4 regions of the Delftia sp. NA_296.1 genome follow, and region 3 is predicted to be linked to each of the others. Evidence: predicted binding sites of a transcription regulator. Region 3 holds the regulator's gene; each other region holds the start of a gene.
What was found. Region 3 encodes FNR, which switches genes on or off when oxygen is low (the NO sensors DNR and NnrR bind a similar motif). Its sites were predicted from a motif close to TTGATNNNNATCAA; they were not measured.
Positions count from the first base shown of each region.

Region 1 (3,966 bases), on a different contig from region 3:
GGAACAGGATCAGCGCCTCGGGACCGACCTGGCCCGTCATCGCGGCCCAGCCCAGCACGGGCGGCATGGCACCGGAGGCGCCGCCGATCACGATGTTCTGCGGCGTGGCGGGCTTGAGGATCACCGTGTAGATCACGGCATAGCCCACGAAGGTGGCCAGCGTCAGCCACATGGTCAGTGGGTTGGTGCACAGCAGCAGCACCAGCGCGCCCAGCGTGCACAGGATGGCCGAGAAGGCCAGCGCCTGCTGGCTGCTCAGCTCGCCGCGCGCCGTGGGCCGCCAGGAGGTGCGCTTCATGCGCGCATCGATATGGCGCTCCACCAGGCAGTTGAAGGCGGCAGCCGCGCCCGCCACCAGCCAGATGCCCAGGCAGGCCAGCGCCATGTGCAGCCACTGGTCGGCGTTGGGCCAGCCGGGCACGGCCAGCACCATGCCGATCAGTGCGCAGAACACGATCAGCTGCACCACACGCGGCTTGGTCAGGGCATAGAACTGTGTCCAGCGCGAGGGCTCGACACTCAGGGAAGCTTGTTTACTCATGCAATCTCTCCACGGGCAACCGGCAGACCGTCCCGCAGTGCGCCCGGGCGGCTGGCCGCCAGGCACCAAACAATCACGGTCACCAGCGCAGCTGCGCCGCCCGTATGCAGCACCGCGGCCACCAGCGGCCAATCGAGCACCACGTTCGACAGGCCTGTCAGCACCTGCAGCACCAAAAACGCACCCAGCACGCGGCGCTGCGACGCCAGTGCGGGCACTTCACCCAAACGCCACCACAGCCCGGCCAGCGCAGCCACCACCACATAGGCCGCCAGGCGGTGCAGATAGTGGATGGCCGTGAGGCCCGCAAAGCTGATGTTGCTGCCGTCCTGCAGCAGGCCCAGCGGCCGCCAGATCTGCAGCGCCTGCGAAAAATCCATGGCCGGCCACCAACTGCCCTGGCAGGTCGGGAAACTGCTGCAGGCCAGCACCGCATAGTTGGTGCTGACCCAGCCGCCCAGTGCCACCTGCAGCACCAGCAGCGCAAGGCCCAGCCACAGCCCCGCGCGCAGCGCGGGCGAAATCACGGTCGCCCTTTGCTGGCGCGCAGCACGGCTCAACCCCACGGCGGGCACGCACAGCAAGGCCAGCAGCCCCGTGCCGCCCAGCAGGTGCAGGGTCACGATGGCCGGGAAAAGCTTCATGGTCACAGTCCAGGCGCCAAAGGCGCCCTGCAGGCAGACCCAGAACAGCGCCAGCGTGGGCCACCACGGACTCAGGGCACCGCCTGTGCCGTCGGCCCCTGTATGCTCGGCCCCTGCGCCACCCGCCCTGCCCAGGCGCCGCGCGCGCCGCCAGGCCATGATGGTCATCGCGATGATGAGCACGCCCACGGTGGTGGCCAGATAGCGGTGGACCATCTCTATCCATGCCTTGCCATGCGTCACCGGCCCGGTGGGCATGGCGGCCTGCGCCTCGGCAATCTGCGCGCGGGCGCCCATGGGGCTGGCGCTGCCATAGCAGCCCGGCCAATCGGGGCAGCCCAGGCCGGAATCGGTCAGGCGGGTGAAGGCGCCGAACAGCACCAGATCGAAGGTCAGGAACAGCGTGAGCACCGACAGCGCCTGCAGCCGCTTGAGCGAGCCGCCGCTGCGGTTGCGCAGCCACACCCAGGCCAGGGGGCCCAGCGCCAGCAACAGGCCCAGCAGCATCAGCTCCAGAACGGGGGCCAGATCGTACAGAGCCTGTTCGCTCACGCCCGCCCTCCGCAGCGCGGCGTGCACCACACGGCATGGCCTCCGGGCAAGCCGAAAGGCAATGCCGCAGGCGCATCCGGTTGGCGACAGCAGATCTTCATAAATGAGAGCAATTTGACGAGAAGGCTCAGCCCCATGCGCGAGATTGGATCGCAGGCCGGGCCTACAGAGAATCAGGACATGCACCCAGATACCGGCTGCGGGACCGCGCCCCATGCACAAGGCCCGCCAAGCGGGCCCGGTCGCTGCAACTTTCAGAGCAGCATGTCTTTGATATGAAACAATTCTACTTGGCTGCGAACCGCTCAATCGCCCACGCATGCAGTGCCCCTAGATCGCAGCCAGCTTCTTTTGGCCGGTGCGATGCGGCTTGGGCCTGGCGCACACGAATTTCCACAGGACCCTGCCCAAGGCGTCGGCGGCCCAGCTTTACACGACTGCTCAGATTCGCTCAGATTCAGACACCTCGCGTTCCTTAGATTGGTGGTTTCACTTGGGGACCGGCAACTGCCGGGTGAGGCCATGATTGCAGGAGGCTCGTGGACTGTGCTTGATGGGCACGGACACGAAATCGGGCGTGTCGAAGGCGATGAATTCGTCCGTTGCGGGACCAGGCCCATCTATCGCATCGATGGACCGGCGCTGTACTCCATGGACGGTTCGGCCAGACTGATGGGCTTTATCGAAGGGACCGAGGTCAGAACGCGGCAAGGCCGGATCTTCCTCAAATTTCTCGCACATTGAGCGGCACTGCTCAGATTTGCTCATCTTCGGCCAGTCGAAGCCAGGGAGACTCCACGTCCAAGAAAACCTCCAGGCAATGGACCTCTTTTTCGTGCGCGTGCTCTCCAACAACGATTTCAATGCCTTCTGGGACGGCATCGCCCAGGACAAGCCCCTGAAGACGCCCGACAAGGGACGCACCGCGTCCTTCACTGTCATCCGCCGCAGCGACAGCGGCCTGGAAGTCAGAACGCACAAGGGCAACACGGTGCGCATAAGGCGGGAAGCCTTCGGCGCCGTGCTGCGCCATCTGGCCCAGGAGCATCACGGCGCCGAGCGGCCCTGCATCGTGGCCTCCAGCCAGCACCGGCCCGGCTTTCTGGGCTTTGCGGCCAAGCAGGCCAACGACAACGCGGCCGTGGTGATCACCTACATCCTGCCCATACTGCAGGACGCAGGACTTGTGGAAATCGACGGCAACCGGCCCAACAGGACCTGGCTGCTTTGAACAACTGCACAGCCTTCGGCCTTCTGCGCCGGTCGATGACAATCTATGTCAATTCATTCATAGCCAATCACTAAGGCGCACAGATAATTGCCGGCATTCGTGTGAATTGTGAGAAGGGTCCGGGCCACGCTCGGCGCCCTTCGATGCTGGAGGATTGGCAGATGAGCGCCCCGGAAATGGAGGCCATACAGGAGCGGCTGAAGAAGCTGCGGGCCGACGAGGCGCTGGTTGCCGAGCAGCTGGACCGGCTGCAGGCCCAAAAGGCTGCGCTGCAGCACAGGCTGGCCATGATCCAGGGCGCCGTGCAGGTGCTTGAAGAGATGCGTCAGGAGCTGGGGCCATGAACCGTGGCAAGCCCGTCTCACCACCCGCATCACCCCCTGCCTCACCCTGCGCATCGCCCACCTCCACCTTGCCCACAGCCGAAGACTGGCTGGCAAGAATTGCGGCGCTGGATGCCACGCAGCCCCCTCCCACCCCGCCCCGTTTGCGCAACCCCCGCAAGGCAAAGCGCCGCAGGGCGGTCACCGTCGTGGCAATGGCCGTGCTGCTGGGGCTGCTGGCCATCGCCCTGGCCGTGGCGGTGCAGTTGATGTGGGTCAAGTAGCTGTCACACGGCAGCAGCGGAAAGAGCCTTCAAGCGTGAAGCCAACCGAGCCGGGGCTGCTGTATACCCTCACATCCTGGCGAAGTCCCCATATTGTTTGCATGCTCACTTACGCCTAGCATGTGTCCACACTCAACGCAGTGGAGGTGCCATGGCCGATCCCGAAGAACCACTGGAAGTACGCTCAGAACGCTGGCAGTCGCTGAAGGGGCTGGACATCGCCTCCGTGGATCTGGGCCCCATCTGCGTGGTGCTCATGCTGACGCTGATCTGCATGGCCGTGATGATGCTGCTGGCCAAATCCGGCGCCGAGCAAGCACGGCAGGCCCAGCCCTCGTCCCAGGCCAAGGGCCCGGCTCCCCGACCGAAGCCGGCGCAGCCCGTGACCGAA
Region 1 covers NZ_JBQZGF010000001.1:100,440-104,405, reverse strand. Annotated here, with positions in the region: gene cyoE (heme o synthase) at 1-541, opposite strand, end outside; gene ACUTR7_RS00605 (COX15/CtaA family protein) at 538-1,737, opposite strand; gene ACUTR7_RS00600 (hypothetical protein) at 2,558-2,968, shown strand; gene ACUTR7_RS00595 (hypothetical protein) at 3,130-3,312, shown strand; gene ACUTR7_RS00590 (hypothetical protein) at 3,309-3,575, shown strand; gene ACUTR7_RS00585 (hypothetical protein) at 3,727-3,966, shown strand, end outside.
Region 1: ACUTR7_RS00605 (COX15/CtaA family protein) is a predicted target of FNR. The motif match lies at 2,008-2,021, and genes of this name have one in related genera.

Region 2 (3,966 bases), on a different contig from region 3:
CAGCTTCGGGCGATGCCGCTGGCGGCGCCCAGGCCCTGGCCAAGGCCACTGATGCGGCCATTGCGCAGATCGATGCGTGGCTGGGGCAGCAGGGGCACTGAGCGGCTGCTGGATTTCCAGCCCATCCATTCTCTTGAGAACGGCTGGTGGGTGCATTGCATCCGCTGGCCGTTTTTTTGTTCTCGGCAATTGGCTCTGCAAGCAAGTGGGGCTTTTTCCGCCCCTGCCGGGTGGTTGCTTTTCGAGGCCAGGTCTCGGCCCGGCAGCCGACTGCCCTTTCTTGATTCGCCAAGAAAGGTCAGATCAAAGAAGGCGACCCGAATGTCCGCGACCCCTTCGCTTCGCTGCGGGGCAACCTGCGCCGTGGCGGTTGCGGGGTTCGCCGTGAAACTCACTTCGCTCTGCGAGCTACGTTCAAACAATCACGGCGAGTCAGTTGACGAAGCAGTCCTGTCCTTCGGCAGGACTGCAACCCCACAACCGCCACGACGCAGGCGCTGACATACGGGGAAAAGGCCGGGTACTCAGGGCAGGGGCGGGCCGCGCCTGACCCAGCGCTTCCCGCGCGTCCGTCAGGGGCTGTAGTCCCGATCCCACCGTCTCGGCTGCCCCTGGGACGACCGTCAACACTAGGTCCAGACTACGACGCGCAGCCCCCAGGTTTTTTACAGTGGAACCGTCGCTGATGCAGATCGCGGCTTTGAAAAAACAAGGCCTGATTGCACAGCGCTACTTCAACATCACTGAAAGGACCAAGCCATGAATGAAGACCGCATCAAGGGCAACTGGAAGCAATTCACCGGCAAGATCCGTGAGCAATGGGGCAAGCTCACCGATGACGATCTGGATGTGATCGCCGGCAAGCGCGAGCAATTCCTGGGCAAGCTGCAGGAGCGCCAGGGCCTGGCCCGCGACGCTGCCGAAAAGCAGCTGACCGACTGGCAAAAGCGCAACCCCGACTTCCGCTTCGAAGACTGACGAGGGTGGACTGCGGATGGGCTGGACGCCCTGGCCGGCGCCGCCATCCGCTCCTCGACAGCCAGCGTGCCTGAGGGCACGCACCAATGGCCCGCCGCCGCAGGCAACAAGGGCCGCTTCAGTACAAATACAAGGAGTTCCATCATGCAAACACCGCAACGCTTTCGCCATATGCTTTCCGCTGTCGCCCTGGGCCTGATGGCCTCCGGCGCCATGGCCATGACCAATGCGGAGCACACGGCCGCCAAGAACCAGATCGAGGCTGACTACAAGGCTGCCAAGGAACAGTGCAAGCCGCTCAAGGACAACGCCAAGGACGTCTGCGAGAAGCAGGCCAAGGGCCAGGAAAACGTGGCCAAGGCCGAACTGGAATCGCGCCGCAATCCTTCGCCCAAGAACAGCGAAAAGGCACTCAAGGCCAAGGCTGATGCGGACTACGACATCGCCAAGGAAAAGTGCGATGACCTCAAGGGCGACGCCAAGGATGTCTGCGTGAAGGATGCCAAGGCCGCCCACGTGCACGCCGTGGAAGCCGCCAAGGTGAACAAGGCCCAGGCCGAGCCCGCGTCCAACTCCGCAGCCAAGGCTGCCAACGTGGCAGAAACCCGCAAGGACGCTGCCGAGGAAACCCGCGAAGCCGACTACAAGGCTGCCAAGGCCCGTTGCGACACTATGAGTGGCGCTGCCAAGGACACCTGCGTGGCTGATGCCAAGCGGAAGTTTGGACAGTAAGCTCCCCCTGAGCGGCTGACGCCGCTTCCCCCGTTGCACGGCGCCTCTCTACTCGCTACGCGAGGGAGGGGGACGGCACCTTCGCCGCGAGGCGGCTCTTGCTCGGTGCCCCTGGCCTTTTGGCCGCGCCAGTTTTATCCGCCTTGACCAAGCCCCGCTCGCGGGGCTTTGCTGTTTTCGGGTTGGCTGATGTGGGTCAAACGGGTTGGGCGGTGCTGTTCCTAAGCTGCAGGCTTTCACGATGAAGGCAGGAGAAGCATATGGCCGTGCTGGAATGGAGCGGAGCGCTGGCATTGGAGTTGCCGGCCATGGACGAGGTGCATCAGGAGTTCGTCCTGCTGCTGGCCGAGGTGGAGGCGGCCGATGATGCGCAGCTGTGCGCGCGCTGGGATGAGTTGATCGCGCATACGCAGGTGCATTTCGACCAGGAAGACCGCTGGATGCAGTCCACGCGCTTCACCAGCACCAACTGCCACAGCCTGCAGCACAAGGTGGTGCTGCAGGTGATGCGCGAGGGGGCGGCCAAGGCGGCGGCCGGTGATCTGGCCGTGATCCGCAGCATGGCGGGCGAGCTGGCGGCCTGGTTCGTGCACCATGCGCAGACCATGGATGCGGCGCTGGCCCTGCATCTGCGCAGTGCGGGCTTCGATCCCGCCACGGGCTCCCTGGCGCACCCTGAGGCCTTGCCCGAGCAGCCCATCACGGGCTGCGGCGGTGCCTGCGACGGAAGCGCCGACCGCGCGCGGGCCGTGCCGGCCTGATCCGGCCTGAACCGATCTGAACCGGCAGTAAGGCCACCAGTCAGCCAGCCCGATCAGGGCACGATCGCGGGCGATGCCAGGATGGGGAAGATCTTCACCAGCCCGCCCGCCATCACCTCCACGGCCAGGGCCGCGAGGATCAGGCCCATGAGCCGCGTCATCACATTGATGCCGGTCTTGCCCAGCACGCGGGCGATCGGGTCGGCCAGCGAAAAGCAGACCATCACCACCAGCGCCACCACCACGCCATAGCCCACCAGGGCCAGGTGCTGCCAGATGGTGCGTGCCTGGTCGGCGTAGATCACCACGGTGGACATGGAGGCCGGCCCCGTCAGCAGCGGAATCGTCAGCGGCACCACGGCAATGCTGTTGCCCATGGCAGCCTTTTCCGCGCCAGCGACCAGCGTGGGCGCGTTGGGCCGTTCCTCGGCCGGGCGGGCGTTGAGCATGTTCATGGCGCTGATCAGCAGCAGCAGGCCACCGCCCACCTGAAAGCTCTGCAGCGAGATGTTGAAGAAGTCCAGCACCTGCAGCCCGATGATGGCGCAGGCCGCGATCACGCAGAACGAGGCCAGCGCCGCCGTGCGAATGGTCTGCTGGCGCTGCTGGGCGCTGAATCCCTCGGTGTAGTGGATGAAGAAGGGGACGATGGCCAGCGGGTTGATGATGGCCACCAGCGTGATCAGCGGTTTGAGGTCCATGGAGAGCCTTAGAGGTTGCCGCCCGAAATATCGACCAGGCTGCCCGTGGTGTAGTGCGAGCCATCCGACATCAGCCAGAGGATGGCGTCGGCCACCTCCTCGGCCCTGCCGCCGCGCTGCATGGGCACGTTGGGCGCCAGGCGCTCGACGCGGTCGGGTTGTCCGCCGCTGGCGTGGATGTCGGTCTCTATCAAGCCGGGCCGCACGGCGTTCACGCGTATGCCCTGGGCGGCGACTTCCTTGGCCAGGCCCAGCGTCATCACGTCCAACGCGCCCTTGGCGGCCGCATAGTCGACGTACTGGCCCGGTGCACCCAGCCGCGAAGCGATGCTGGAGACGTTCACGATGGCGCCTCCCCTTCCGCCATGGCGGGTGCTCATGCGCCGCACGGCTTCGCGCGCGCAGATGAAGCTGCCGATGGTATTGACGCGGAACATGCGCTCCAGCCGCTGCACGCTCATCTCGGCCACGGTCTGCGCGCGATCCACCACACCGGCGTTGTTGACCAGGGCATCCAGCCGGCCGAACTGCGCATCCGCCGCACCGAACAGGGCCAGCACCTCGGCTTCGTCGCCCACATCCGCCTGCACGGCCAGCGCGCGGGTGCCGGCTGTCTGCACGTCGGCCACCACGGCCTCGGCCGCATCGCGCTGTTGCTGGTAGCTGATCACCACGTCCCAGCCCCGGTGCGCAGCCATGCGTGCCGTTGCGGCGCCTATGCCGCGGCTGCCACCGGTAATGAGCACGACTTTTCGTTCCATCGAATGTCTCCTGTGAAAGAATTGCCGCACGGG
Region 2 covers NZ_JBQZGF010000016.1:18,452-22,417, reverse strand. Annotated here, with positions in the region: gene ACUTR7_RS27660 (ABC-type transport auxiliary lipoprotein family protein) at 1-101, shown strand, start outside; gene ACUTR7_RS27655 (CsbD family protein) at 760-978, shown strand; gene ACUTR7_RS27650 (hypothetical protein) at 1,123-1,710, shown strand; gene ACUTR7_RS27645 (hemerythrin domain-containing protein) at 1,971-2,471, shown strand; gene ACUTR7_RS27640 (MarC family protein) at 2,525-3,172, opposite strand; gene ACUTR7_RS27635 (SDR family oxidoreductase) at 3,181-3,933, opposite strand.
Region 2: ACUTR7_RS27645 (hemerythrin domain-containing protein) is a predicted target of FNR. The motif match lies at 1,897-1,910, and genes of this name have one in related genera.

Region 3 (3,966 bases):
TCGAGTCGGAAAAGAAGGTCTACCCGCGCTCCATCAGCGGTGTCTTCGCACGCTGGCGATGGGCCCTGGTGTTTCTCACCCAACTGGTTTTCTACGGCCTGCCCTGGCTGGAGTGGGGCCAGCGCCAGATGGTGCTGTTCGACCTCGGAACGCGGCGCTTCTATCTCTTCGGGCTGGTGCTGTACCCGCAGGACTTCATCTACCTGGCTGGCCTGCTGATCATCTCGGCGCTGGCATTGTTCCTGTTCACGGCCGTGGCCGGGCGCCTGTGGTGCGGCTTCTCGTGCCCGCAGACGGTCTACACCGAGATCTTCATGTGGGTGGAGCGCAAGGTCGAAGGCGACCGCAGCGCGCGCATGCGGCTGGACAAGAACGGCTGGACCTTCGAGAAGGCCTGGAAGAAGTCGCTCAAGCAGTTGCTGTGGATCGCCATTGCGCTGTGGACCGGCTTCACCTTCGTGGGCTACTTCGTGCCCATCCGCGAGCTGGGCGGCGAGCTGCTGGCGCTGCAGGGCAGCTGGCAGATGTTCTGGGTGCTGTTCTACGGCTTTGCCACCTATGGCAACGCGGGCTACATGCGCGAGCAGGTCTGCAAGTACATGTGTCCCTATGCGCGCTTTCAGAGCGCCATGTTCGACCGGGACACCATGATCGTCAGCTACGACACGGGCCGGGGCGAGCCGCGTGCACCGCGCACCAAGAAGGTGGACTACAAGGCCCAGGGCCTGGGCGACTGCATCGACTGCAAGATGTGCGTGCAGGTCTGCCCCGTGGGCATCGACATCCGCAACGGTCTGCAATACGAATGCATTGGCTGCGGCCTGTGCATAGACGCCTGCAATTCCATCATGGACAAGATGGAGTACCCGCGCGGCCTGATCCGCCTGACCACGCAGAACGCCATGGCCGGCCTGTGGCGGCGTGCCCAGGTGCTGCGCCGCATCTTCCGTCCGCGCGTGCTGATCTACTCGGCCGTGCTGATCGGCTTGAGCGTGGCCATGATCGTGAGCCTGGCGCTGCGCCAGTCGGTCAAGGTGGACGTGATCCGCGACCGCGCCTCGCTGTCGCGCATCGTGGCGGGCGGCAAGCTGGAGAATGTCTACCGCCTGCAGATCATGAATGCCACCGAGCAGGCCCAGCGCTACCGCATCAGCGCCCATGGCCTCGATGGGCTGGAGCTGGCGTCCGAGCAGGAAGTCGAGGTCGGCCCGGCCGAGACGCGCGGCATTGCGGCGCGCCTGCAGATTCCCTACGGTTCGGCCGAGCCGGGCTCGCACACCGTATTCTTCGATATCGATGCCGTGCATTCGGGCGCGGGACGCGCGTCCGAAAAGGCCGTCTTCCTGGTGCCCCGGTGATGTTCCTGGCAGGCGCGGCACGGTCCGCGCCTGCCGCCTGAAAGAAAGAGGTTTCCCATGTCTTCCAGTCCCGCAGTGTCCGCGCCCGCGCAGGCTCCCTCGCACCCCGACGCCGGCAAGCCCTGGTGGAAGTTCGGCCATGTCTGGCTGGTGGTGGCCGGCCCGGCGGCCGTGGTGGTCGCTGCCGTGATCACGGCCATCATCGCCATCAACGGCGCCGATCCCGTGATCGATCCCGACTACTACCGCAACGGCATCACGATCAACGAGCGTGCCGATGGCGTGCGCGAAGTGCCCAAGAGCATGGCGCCCGCCGTCACCGGCCGCAACCATGCGGCCACGCCCGCGCACGATCACCCCACGGACCGCTGATCGCCGTGCACCCCTGCAAGAGGCCGCAGTCGCGGCCTTTTTGCATGGCGGATCGCATCTCCGGCATGCGCGACGGGTGAGGGTTTCCTACAGGCGTGCAGGGCGCTGCGGGGCTTGGCGCCATGCGTTGGCGCGGCGCACAATGAAGTCGACCCCTCGACAGCACAAGGAGATCGCTGATGTTGGCCCAACGCTGGATGTGGATTGCCTGGCCTGCCTTTCTGGCAGCCGCCGTGATGGAGATGCTGGTTTTTGCCTTTGTGGACCCGCTGGAGCTGCATTGGCTCGGCGACCTGGGCTGGTCGCGCCAGGGCATTTACACGCTGGCCTTCTTCGCCTTCTGGGGCGTGACCATGCTCTCCAGCCTGATGACCACCATGCTGGGCCGCTCGGCCCGTGATCTCAATGACGGCGTGGTCTCCGAGCCCGACCCGGACCTGGCCATGCAGGGGCTGGGGCGGGACTGATCGAGAGCCCGCCGCAATGAACAAGGCCCGCGACAGCGGGCCTTGTTCATTGGCGGATGAATGCTTACTGCCCTTGCAGCCTCACTGGCACTGCTGGCTGTTGACGATGCGCTTGAGCGCCTCCGTGTCCAGGATGCGCAGATGGCGCTGGCGCACCTCGATGATGTTGTCGTCCGCGAACTTGGAGAAGGTGCGGCTCACCGTCTCCAGCTTCAGGCCCAGGTAGCTGCCGATTTCCTCGCGCGTCATGCGCAGTACCAGTTCGGACTTGGAAAAGCCCCGCGCATGCAGGCGCTGCACCAGGTTGAGCACGAAGGCGGCCAGGCGCTCCTCGGCGCGCATGCTGCCCAGCAGCAGCATCACGCCGTGCTCGCGCACGATCTCGCGGCTCATGACCTTGTGCACATGGTTTTGCAGGGCCGTGACCTCGCGCGACAGGTCTTCCAGCTTGTCGAAGGGCATGACGCAGACTTCGGCGTCTTCCAGCGCGACGGCATCGCAGGTGTGGTGGTCGTTGACGATGCCGTCCAGGCCGATGATCTCGCCGGCCATCTGAAAGCCTGTGACCTGGTCGCGTCCGTCCTCGGTGGCCACGCAGGTCTTGAAGAAGCCGGTGCGGATGGCGTACAGCGAGGTGAATGTCTCGCCGTTGCGAAACAGCAGGCCTCCGCGCTTGACCTTGCGGCGCGTGGCCACGATGTCGTCGATGCGCTGCATCTGCTCGGCATCCAGGCCCATGGGCATGCACAGTTCGCGCAGGTTGCAGTTGGAGCAGGAGGCTTTGATGGTCTGAAGGTTCATGGAGTGATAAACATCAGCGGCACACAGCGTGCCGGCGGTGACCTCGTGGATTGCGATGAGTTGGATCAAATTGTCGCAGCAGTCCCTCAAACAACTCTTGATATGAGTCAAGGACATGACCGATGTGCTGCGGCACAGTCGAGGTATTAGAGGAAAAAACCCATGACCGCTGTCACCCCAGAGCTGCTGCGTCGCTTTGACGTACCGGGGCCCCGATACACCTCGTTCCCTACCGCCGACCGCTTTGTCGAGGCCTTTGGTGCAGAGGACTATATCCTGGCGCTGCAACAACGCAAATCGAGTACCGCAGCGCGTGCCATGCCTTTGTCGCTGTATGTGCACGTGCCCTTTTGCGAGTCGCTTTGCTACTACTGCGCCTGCAACAAGATCGTGACGCGCCACCACGATCGCGCCGCCGTCTACCTGGACTACCTGGCGCGCGAGATGGCCTTGCACACGGCCCATTGCGGCAAGGGCCAGACCGTCAGCCAGCTGCACCTGGGCGGCGGCACGCCCACCTTCTTCTCCGACGACGAGCTGCGCACGCTGATGGGCCTGTTGCGCGAGCATTTCAAGCTGGAGCCGGGTGGCGAGTACTCCATCGAGGTCGATCCGCGCACCGTCAGCGTCGAGCGCCTGGCCGTGCTCAAGGAGCTGGGCTTCAACCGCCTGAGCTTCGGCGTGCAGGACTTCGACGAGCAGGTGCAGATCGCCGTGCACCGCGTGCAGCCGGCAGAGCAGGTGTTCGAGCTGGTGGCGGCCGCGCGGCAGCTGGGCTTTGCCTCCATCAACGTGGACCTGATCTACGGCCTGCCCAAGCAGACGCCCGAATCCTTCGAGCGCACGCTGGCCCAGGTCAACGCGCTGCGGCCCGACCGCATCGCGCTCTATGCCTATGCCCACCTGCCCGAGCGCTTCAAGCCGCAGCGGCGCATTGCGGCCGAGGATCTGCCCCAGGGGGCCGACAA
Region 3 covers NZ_JBQZGF010000003.1:181,004-184,969, forward strand. Annotated here, with positions in the region: gene ccoG (cytochrome c oxidase accessory protein CcoG) at 1-1,358, shown strand, start outside; gene ACUTR7_RS08665 (FixH family protein) at 1,416-1,730, shown strand; gene ACUTR7_RS08670 (hypothetical protein) at 1,910-2,197, shown strand; gene fnr (fumarate/nitrate reduction transcriptional regulator Fnr) at 2,279-2,998, opposite strand; gene hemN (oxygen-independent coproporphyrinogen III oxidase) at 3,161-3,966, shown strand, end outside.

Region 4 (3,966 bases), on a different contig from region 3:
GTTAATTCCGCGCAGCGACATTTCTGTAAAACCGTCCCCCAGCCGCGAGGCATCGCGCTGGGGTGCTTCACCAGCCTTACCGGTGTAACGAGCCGGGGGTATTGAGAGGAAGTCTGCATGCAAACCAATTTGCTGAAGCCCAAGACGATCAATGTCGAGCAGCTTGGCCACAATCGCGCCAAAGTTGTTCTGGAGCCGTTTGAGCGTGGCTACGGCCATACGCTGGGCAACGCCCTGCGCCGTGTCCTGCTCTCGTCCATGGTGGGTTACGCAGCGACGGAAGTGACGATTGCTGGTGTGTTGCACGAGTACTCGTCCATCGACGGTGTCCAGGAAGATGTGGTCAACATCCTGCTGAACCTCAAGGGTGTGGTGTTCAAGCTGCACAACCGCGATGAGGTCACGCTCTCGCTGCGCAAGGATGGCGAAGGCGTCGTGACGGCGCGCGACATCCAGACGCCCCACGACGTGGAAATCATCAACCCTGATCATGTCATCGCCAACCTGTCGCAAGGCGGCAAGCTGGACATGCAGATCAAGGTGGAGAAGGGCCGCGGCTATGTGCCCGGCAACGTGCGCCGCTATGGCGACGAGTCCACGAAGTCGATCGGCCGCATTGTGCTGGACGCTTCGTTCTCGCCCGTCAAGCGCGTGAGCTACGCCGTCGAATCGGCCCGCGTTGAACAACGCACCGACCTCGACAAGCTGGTGGTGGAGATCGAAACCAATGGTGCGATCACTGCCGAGGACGCCGTGCGCGCATCCGCCAAGATCCTGGTGGAACAGCTCGCCGTGTTCGCTCAGCTGGACGGCGGCGATATCGCCAGCGTCTTCGATGCTCCGGCCGGTGGCCGTGGTGCCGCAACCGCCTTTGATCCCATCTTGCTGCGTCCCGTGGACGAGCTGGAACTCACCGTGCGTTCGGCCAACTGCCTCAAGGCAGAGAACATCTACTACATCGGCGACCTGATCCAGCGTACCGAAAACGAGCTGCTCAAGACCCCGAACCTGGGTCGCAAGTCGCTCAACGAGATCAAGGAAGTCCTGGCTTCCCGCGGTCTGACGCTGGGCATGAAGCTCGAGAACTGGCCGCCTGCTGGCCTGGAAAAGCGCTAAGCACTATAATTGCAGGCTCTCCTTTTTGGAGAGCCTCAGTGCCTCGGGCAGTACCTGATACGGCTGCACGAATTAATCAACAACTTGCGCAAATTCGGTTGAGGCAAGCTGCAGATCCGGTAACGGGTCCAGGCTTGCATCCTTGTTTGCGCAAGCCCTAATTACATATTTTAGGAATAAAGCACCATGCGTCACGGTCACGGCCTCCGCAAACTCAATCGCACCTCTTCGCACCGCCTGGCGATGCTGAAGAACATGATGAATTCGCTCATCGAGCACGAAGCCATCAAGACCACCGTTCCCAAGGCCAAGGAACTGCGCCGCGTGATCGAGCCCATGATCACCCTGGCCAAGGTCGACACCGTTGCCAACCGCCGTCTGGCATTTGACCGCCTGCGTGACCGCGACAGCGTGACCAAGCTCTTCAACGAGCTGGGCCCCCGCTTCGCAAAGCGTCCTGGTGGCTACACCCGTATCCTGAAGATGGGCTTCCGCGTGGGCGACAACGCTCCCATGGCCTTCGTGGAACTGGTCGAGCGCGCTGAAGAAGGCGCCGCCGAAGCCAAGGCAGCTGAATAATCTGCTATAATTTTGGAATACCGCGCGATGGAGCAGTCTGGTAGCTCGTTGGGCTCATAACCCAAAGGTCGGAGGTTCAAATCCTTCTCGCGCAACCAAATTGAAAAGGGCTACGACACTGTCGTAGCCCTTTTTTCATGCCCTCGCGCCAGGGCAAAGGCTATGCTGACAGCCCGGCATCAGCCGCCCAGCTGGTTGCCGATGCGCTGGCCCAGCCGCAGGCGCACGCGGTGGGCGATTTCCTGGGCGACCTCGGGGCTGAGCACTTCGCTGATGTGCAGCAGCTCGGTGTAGTGCATGCACAGAAGGCCGCGCAGGGTCTTGAATGCGGCCTCGTGCTCGGCGCCGCAGACGTTGGCGTCATTGGCCAGCACGCGCTCCACCACGCCGGCCTGCAGCAGCGGGATCTTGCAGATGACGGCGTGGCGGGCGATCTCCAGGTCGATTTCCTGGAGCCGGCATTCCCATTCCTCGGGCAAGAATCGGTTGGCTGGCATGTCGGCTTTTCTCCTTTTTTCACTGCATGGGTACACCGGGGCGAAAGGCACCCGGTCTGGGGATGCTGTCATGTGAGCGGGGCTCGGTGGCCTGGGTCGCCAGGTTTACTGGCCCGGCCTTGATGCCTGTCAAACTTCGGTGGCGCAGGCGCCCGCTGGAAGCCGGGCTCATGCTGCACTGCATCATGATGTCAGTCATGCGGCGCGGCCGCCAGTGCCCGTGCAGGCTGGTGGGCTTTTGCTCCCGGCAGGCCATGCTCTCTCGGCGCCGCTCCGGCAACGCAAAGGATCCACATGCTCGAGAAGATCGCCTCGCTGTTCCGCTATTTCAAGGCGGCCGTGCCGTTCCGGCTGGTGCCGGCACTGATTGCCACCGCCGTGCTGTTCGGCCTGCTGCTGATGCCCGTGCCCGAGGGACTGACGCCCAAGGGCTGGCAGCTGGTCGCCATTTTCCTGACCACCATCGTGGCCATCATCCTCAAGGTCATGCCCATTGGCGTGATGGCCTTGATGGCCATCGTCATCGTCTCGCTGTCCCAGGTCACCTCCGGCTCGTCCAAGGGTGCCATCACCGATGCGCTGAGCAGCTTTTCCAGCCCGCTGATCTGGCTGATCGTGGTGGCCATCCTGATCTCGCGCGGCCTCAAGAAGACGGGGCTGGGCAGCCGCATCGGCCTGATGTTCATCGCCCTGCTGGGCAAGCGCACCATTGGCATCGGCTACGGCCTGGCGATCTGCGAGCTGGTGCTGGCACCGTTCACGCCCAGCAACACGGCGCGCGGCGGCGGCATCGTGCACCCGATCATGAAGTCCATCGCCAATGCCTTCGAGTCGGACCCGGCCAAGGGCACGCAGGGCAAGGTGGGCACCTACCTGGCCCTGGTCAACTACCACGCCAATCCCATCACCTCGGCCATGTTCCTGACCGCCACCGCGCCCAACCCGCTGGTGGTGGATTTCGTGGCCAAGGCCACGGGCCAGGCCCTGCACCTGAGCTGGACCACCTGGGCGCTGTACATGCTGCTGCCGGGCCTGCTGTGCCTGCTGCTGATGCCGCTGGTGATCTACCTGCTGTCGCCGCCCGAGCTCAAGGCCACGCCCAATGCCGTGGAGTATGCGCGCAGCGAGATGGCGCGCATGGGGCCGCTGTCGGGCAAGGAGCGCGTGATGCTGGGCACCTTCGGCCTGATGCTGCTGCTGTGGGCCAACGTGCCGCAGATGCTGTTCGGCCCGGCCTTCGTGCTGGACCCCACGGTGGTCGCCTTCCTGGGCCTGTTCGTGCTGATCATCACGGGCACCATCGACTGGGATGACGTGCTGTCCGAGAAAAGCGCCTGGGATACCCTGGTATGGTTCGGCGCCCTGGTCATGCTGGCCGAGCAGCTCAACAAGCTCGGTGTGGTGTCCTGGTTTGCCGTGGGCATGAAGAACGCCATCGTCGCCAGCGGCCTGGACTGGCTGCCGGTGGCTGCCATCCTGGTGGGCGTGTTCGTGTTCTCGCACTACCTGTTCGCCAGCACCACGGCCCACATCAGCGCGATGATGCTGGCCTTCCTGACCGTGGGTGCGCAGCTGATTCCGGCCGACTATGTCGTGCCCTTCATGCTGATGATGACGGCCGGCTCGGCCATCATGATGACGCTGACCCACTACGCCACCGGCACTTCGCCCATCATCTTCGGCAGCGGCTATGTCACGCTGGGCAACTGGTGGCGCGTGGGCGCGGCCATGTGCGTGATCGAGCTGCTGATCTTTGCCGTGGTCGGCAGTGTCT
Region 4 covers NZ_JBQZGF010000002.1:451,072-455,037, reverse strand. Annotated here, with positions in the region: gene rpsD (30S ribosomal protein S4) at 1-5, shown strand, start outside; gene ACUTR7_RS06510 (DNA-directed RNA polymerase subunit alpha) at 118-1,116, shown strand; gene rplQ (50S ribosomal protein L17) at 1,303-1,695, shown strand; tRNA gene ACUTR7_RS06500 (tRNA-Met) at 1,717-1,793, shown strand; gene ACUTR7_RS06495 (hypothetical protein) at 1,875-2,192, opposite strand; gene ACUTR7_RS06490 (DASS family sodium-coupled anion symporter) at 2,487-3,966, shown strand, end outside.
Region 4: ACUTR7_RS06490 (DASS family sodium-coupled anion symporter) is a predicted target of FNR. The motif match lies at 2,312-2,325, and genes of this name have one in related genera.